One region of the Paenibacillus sp. FSL H8-0260 genome, then DNA from elsewhere that is predicted to be linked to it. Evidence: riboswitches for the same ligand, from Rfam matches in the RefSeq annotation. Region 1 holds a riboswitch; the other holds the start of a gene.

Evidence for each region. A riboswitch is a leader RNA that binds a small molecule or an ion and turns the genes downstream of it on or off. The one in region 1 is predicted to bind S-adenosylmethionine.
Region 2: linked by a shared signal. The riboswitch ahead of MHI51_RS25730 (methionine ABC transporter ATP-binding protein) and the one ahead of metA (homoserine O-succinyltransferase) in region 1 are both predicted to bind S-adenosylmethionine.

Annotation. Positions count from the first base shown of each region.
Region 1 covers NZ_CP150298.1:1,979,747-1,982,884, reverse strand. Annotated here, with positions in the region: gene MHI51_RS08480 (PLP-dependent transferase) at 1-525, opposite strand, end outside; gene metA (homoserine O-succinyltransferase) at 562-1,482, opposite strand; SAM riboswitch class I at 1,598-1,726, opposite strand; gene corA (magnesium/cobalt transporter CorA) at 2,124-3,059, shown strand.
Region 2 covers NZ_CP150298.1:5,796,762-5,799,899, reverse strand. Annotated here, with positions in the region: gene MHI51_RS25740 (heme A synthase) at 1-746, shown strand, start outside; gene MHI51_RS25735 (Cthe_2314 family HEPN domain-containing protein) at 902-1,636, shown strand; SAM riboswitch class I at 1,739-1,874, shown strand; gene MHI51_RS25730 (methionine ABC transporter ATP-binding protein) at 1,977-2,993, shown strand; gene MHI51_RS25725 (methionine ABC transporter permease) at 3,023-3,138, shown strand, end outside.

The DNA.
Region 1 (3,138 bases):
ATTGTCTACAATTGTGAGCAGCCCATGATGACGGGCCCAAGTAGCTACGGCCGCAATATCCGTAACCATCATCAAAGGATTCGTTGGCGTTTCAATAAATATCGCCTTCGTATTTGGAAGACGTGAAGCCTCAAGCGCATCCAAATCATTCGTGTCTACATAGGAAGCAGTGATTCCAAACTTGGACATAATTCGTTCCAACAAACGATAGGTCCCGCCGTAAAGATCCAGCGAAACGATCAAGTGATCGCCTTGCCCAAACAGAGTAAATATGGTTTGAATAGCTGCCATCCCAGAACTACAGGCAAAACCTGCATCACCAGACTCCAATTCCGCAGCCGCATTCTCTAGTACGGAACGGGTTGGACTTTTGGTACGGCTATAATCGAAACCTGTGCTCTGCCCAAGCTTCGGGTGACGGAATGCCGTAGCATTATAGATAGGAAAATTAATGGCTCCGGTAGCCGGATCTTCTTGTGAACCTATTTGTGCCAGTCTGCTTTCAATCCTAAGTTTGTCGTCCATGATAAATGCCTCCTAAATTGTAATGTAGCGCTGATCTTAATAAACAATCGGGTCGATATCGTAAGGTGTCTCTTGATATACATAGTAATTGAGCCAATTAGAGAATAATAAGTTGGCATGTGCACGCCACACTGCAGGAGGTGTTCGTTCTGGATCATCTTTAGGGAAATAGTGTTTCGGCAAGGCCATCTCCATGCCCCTCTCCAAATCACGATCATATTCCCATTTCAAGGATAATGGATCGTATTCGGAATGTCCGGTCACAAATATTTGTTTGCCGTCGGTCGTAGCTACTAGATACATACCAGCTTCTTCGGATTCCGCCAGAATCTGCAGATCTGGATTGCTCTCAATATCTTCGCGGGAGACATCGGTATGACGGGAATGCGGTACATGGAATACCTCGTCAAAGCCGCGCAGCAATTTAATGTTATTTTGATTAATCGTATGGGAGAATACTCCAAAACATTTTTCAGGCAAAGCCACTTTACGAACACCAAAATGATGATACAACCCTGCCTGTGCCGCCCAACAGATATGCATGGTCGAGGTCACATTATCCTTGCTCCATTCAAAAATCTCTTTTAGCTCTTCCCAATAGGATACTTCCTCAAACTCCATTTGCTCTACGGGTGCTCCTGTAACAATAAGACCATCCAAACGGCGGTGGCTGATCTCGTCAAAAGTTTTGTAAAAGCTTCTCAAATGCTCAGCAGAAGTATTCTTAGAAGTATGTGAGCGTGGATGCAGCAAGGTAACGTCAACTTGTAGCGGTGAATTTCCTATTAAACGCAGCAATTGAGTCTCCGTCGTTTCTTTAGTCGGCATGAGATTCAGAATAGCAATCCTTAGTGGGCGGATATCCTGATGGAAAGCCAAACTATCATCCATCACAAAAATATTTTCACCGGATAGTATTTCTTTTGCTGGTAAACTGTCGGGAATTTTAATTGGCATTGTCTTTCCACTCCTTAACTGTATTTAGGTTATGTTGTCACATCGCGGCTTTCTGAACAATAAAAAGACCTTTCTCGGAAAACGAGAAAGGTCATATCTACAGTCATATGCGCCTCTCTCATCTGCCAGAAACTTTTGGACGAGGTTAGTCGTCAGCAAAGTTCCGCAAGAATTAGCACCGTGCGTTCACACGCCGGTTGCCGGGTTTCATAGGGCTAGTCCCTCCACCTGCTCTTGATAAGATTTAGCTGTATTCAATTAAATTTCTTTAAAATTTACTTTAAATCATGAACCTCCTTTTCGTCAAGTCCATACAATGCTGAAGTAGCCTCAAAGTAACAATAAATTTGCTTGAAAGAGGCATACTCCGTTGTTATACTAGACAAGTATTTCATACCTGAACGAAAAGAAGAGGTGAGAAGAAGAATGGAAGGCGACCCGAGCTCGCAATTAAGTGTACAGAATGAGCAACCACACAGGATAATCATCAGCTTGCCGGCGGCGGGAGCAGTTCTTCTTCATGCCCTCGAATCGTCATTCGGCCTCTTGTATTGATTGTAACGCCGGCCAAGCTGATTTTTTTCTCTGTGCTTAATTAGCAGTCCCTGGTGAAGACCCGGGGATAGAAGGAGTGGAATCAGATGAAAATCCGGCTGGTGAATGCAGGGGTTTTTACACCTATTGATGAAATTGATGAAACATTGACACCCCCAACAGAAGGGTTCTATTGGATTGATGCAGATGTGGAGGATTTGGAGCTGCTTCAGCCCCTGTTCAACCTGCATGATCTCGCTGTTGAGGATTGCCTTAGTGAAGAGGATCAACGTCCAAAGATCGAAATATACGAAAGTCATTACTTTATTGTTGTAAACAGCATCCGCTTTGATGATGAGGAAATCTTCCTGCGGGCGCTCAATATATTCTTGGGCAGACATTATATTATTACTGTAACGAAACAAAAGATTCACGAGCTACGCGTACTGAAGCCCATGTTATGGGAACAAGAGGTTAGCGAACCCGACCAATTCCTTTACCTGCTTATCGACCTTGTCGTAGATAATTATTTCTCCGTAGGTGACCGAATTGAAGCCCGGATTGAGAAGCTTGAAGAGGATATCCTAATGCATACCAAGAAATCTCATCTGAGTGAGATTATCGGTCTGCGAAGTGAGATCTTATGGTTAAAGAAGATGCTGGGACCTCAGAAAGAGGTTATCAATACCCTGAATAAAAAAGACCTCCGTCTGATTGATGATCAGCTGCAGAAATACTTTAGCGACATTTATGAAAATGCAGTTAAAATATCCGAAACCTTTGAGACGTACCGCGATCTCATGGGCAACTTACGTGAGGCCTACCAATCCAGTATCGCCAACCGCGCCAATGAAATTATGAGAGTATTTACCGCGATTACAACGATATTCATGCCTTTGACCGTAATTACCGGAATCTATGGGATGAACTTTGATCATATGCCGGAATTGCATACGAAATACGGTTATTTTGCCGTTATAGGTCTAATGTTGACGTTAGGCTGTGGGATGCTGTATGTATTCCGCAAGAAAGAATGGCTATGAAAATAAACGGACGAATAGGCAAGACGAAGGCCCTTTAACCCTATGGTGTAAGGAAGCCTTCGTCTTTTTGATATGATAA
Region 2 (3,138 bases), 3.1 Mb from region 1:
GGCGTTATGCCCGTACTCGGCGCGATTTGCTGGGATATGCATTTATGACTTTATTATTCGTCATCGTTCAAGGTGGTATGGGAGCGCTTGCAGTAATTAAATCTCAATCCGCCGCTGTAATGGCGCTGCATATGGGTTTTTCTTTGATCGCCTTTTCGAGCGCTATGATGTTGGCTCTTGGAACCAAGAGATGGCATGAAGCACGCGAATATGATCATAAGCTGGAGGCTCAAAAGAAGCCCGTAAGTAAGGCTTTTCGCAATTTAACCTGTTTTACTGCCATCTATTCTTATATTGTCGTGTATATTGGAGCCTTTGTAAGTCATACGGATTCACAAGGCGGGTGTTCGGGTTGGCCGCTTTGTAATGGAGAATGGGTTCCGGAGCTTTCCGGAGGAGTAGGTGTTGTTTTTACGCATCGGATTGCGGCTTTAATCTTATTCATGCTTACTGCGCTGCTCGGGCATTTGGCATTTTGGAAACATAAGGATTATCCAGAGCTTAGAGCGTTAGGTATAGCTGCAGTACTGTTATGCTTGATGCAGGTATTTAGTGGGGCGGCTGTGGTTTACACTCTAGATAATGAAAGGCTGTACATATTTGCCGCTTTGGCTCATATTTTGCTGATTGCCAGTTTGTTTGGTGTCTTATGTTATATGAGTGTAAGAGTCTGGCAGCTAAATCGCGCGAGTAGTGTCGTGTCTGGAAAAAATGTAACGAACCCAATGATTCCACCGCCTTGGTAGAACATTCCCTCCGTGGATAGAGGCGCTTCACCCGCGGAATAATAAAGTGGAAATCGGTATATCGTGGAGCTGATTGGCCGATGCTTACGTCGCGAGTTTTGTACGAAGCAGTCCATGGAAGCAGACGCTGAACAAAACTTTAGGAGGACTGGGATATGCTGCGGGTATTACTTGGAGAGCCGCCTCGAAAGAACAGCGGTGTGTTGGCTGATGCGATGGAGAATATGGCCACTTTTGCAGCATTGCTGCGCAAGGAAATGAGTGCCCATGAGGATAATGACCATGAATACCGCAAGCTGGAGATTTGGACACGTGGGCTGATTTCCTCTCTGGATGAACTGGAGCAAAGTTGGTTCGCAGCCGCTTTTTACCGGAAATTAGTGATTGCGGGTTATATGGATGATATGACACCGGTGGAACAGGGCGATTATGCACGTTATGTTTATTTTTATAAAGATGGCTTTATCCGGGTTTTCTCTCTTCTGGACAAGCTTGGGACGGTACTGAATCATTTTTATGATCTCAAAACATCCAAATTAAAAACGCACTTTTCTTATTTTACAGTGCTGCGTCAGCTTCAATTATTGAATGTGCATCCTGCATTAGCGGATCAACTGGAAGAGATTAAGAACTCCTACCGCGATCCATTGGAGAATTTACGCAAGCGCAGAAATGCTGAAATTCATTATATGAATTCCGAAATGCAGGATGATTTGTGGCAGCGGCACCAAGGTCTGCATGACAAAATTCAGCTCGAGGATCTGGATAGCCATCTTGAGGATTTAAAACAATCGCTCGAAATGAACTGTAAGACATTAATCGCGGCATTCAGCTACAGCAATGAACAGCTGCGTAAGGAAATAAGCAAGGCAAAGAGCATAAAATCGTAATCGTTCAATATATTTCCTTTTGACAAAAATAGATAAACTCACTATACTTATGCTTGCATTAAAGTATGTACGATTTCAGAAAAAATATAATTTCATAACTTTATCTTATCGAGAGCGGCGGAGGGATAGGCCCGATGAAGCCCGGCAACCGATTTGTATCCAGCGCGGGAAGCGTTGTACAAATGTCATGGTGCTAATTCCTACAATGGCGCAGGTTGCGGTCGTTGGCAGATGAGAAGGCATTGTCTTAATAAACCCACAGAGCCTCTTGCGATCTGCATCGATCGTTAGAGGTTTTTTTGTATAGAATAAGTGAAGTATAAAGGGGGGGCGACGAGAGTTGATTAATCTAAAAGGGATAACAAAGATTTATGGAAAAGGGAGTAATGCGGCAACAGCACTTTCTGGATTGAATCTGTCCATCGAGAAAGGTGAAATATTCGGAGTCATCGGCCACTCTGGAGCCGGGAAAAGTACATTGATCCGTTGCATTAATCTGTTGGAACGTCCGACAGAAGGAGAGGTCTGGGTAGACGGTGTTGAGCTAACCAGTCTTAACCAAGGTCAGCTGCAGGAACAGCGGCGCAAGATTGGGATGATTTTTCAACATTTCAATTTGCTGTCTTCGGCGACCGTATACGATAATATTGCCTTTCCACTGCGCCTTGCAGGTACATCTAGAACAGCTATTGATACAAAAGTCAAAGACCTGCTCGCTCTAGTTGGGCTTGAAGAACATAAAGATAAGTTTCCTTCTCAGTTATCTGGAGGACAAAAGCAGCGGGTCGGCATCGCCCGGGCACTAGCCAGTGACCCTGATGTGCTGCTGTGTGACGAGGCCACTTCTGCGCTCGATCCCCAGACAACGGACTCCATTCTTAAGCTGCTGCTCGATATTAATAAAAGATTCCATTTGACCATTGTGCTGATCACACATGAAATGCATGTAATCCAGAGCATCTGCGACCGTGTCGCGGTCATTCATGGTGGTGGGATTGTTGAGCAAGGCAAAGTTACAGAGGTATTTCTCAAGCCGCAGCATGAGGTTACACGCGATTTCATCCGCAGTGAGACACAGAATGAAGGACCTCTTCGAGTGGCGCTTGATGCTGCTGCCGGGGATAACTCTCAAGCTGTCAAAATTACTTTTTTCGGAGAAAAAACTTACGGCTCGGCACTATCCGATGTCGTGCGTGATACGGGTGTAAGCTTTGCAATCTTACATGGTACCATTTCAACGATTAAAGATGTGCCTTATGGACAGATGATTGTGCGGTTCGAAGGGCCAGCTGAGGCGATTGCTGTAACGATCTCCAGGCTAATTGCTCAAGGCCTTGATGTGGAGGTGATTTCGTAATGAATTTTGCAGATCTAAATTGGCAAGAAATGATGGATGCTACGGTTGCTACTATAAAAATGATATTTTTTTCCGGATTGTTCACAATTATTCTTGGTTTACCACTCGGAATTCTATTGTATTTATGGGGGAAATCGAATAGTAT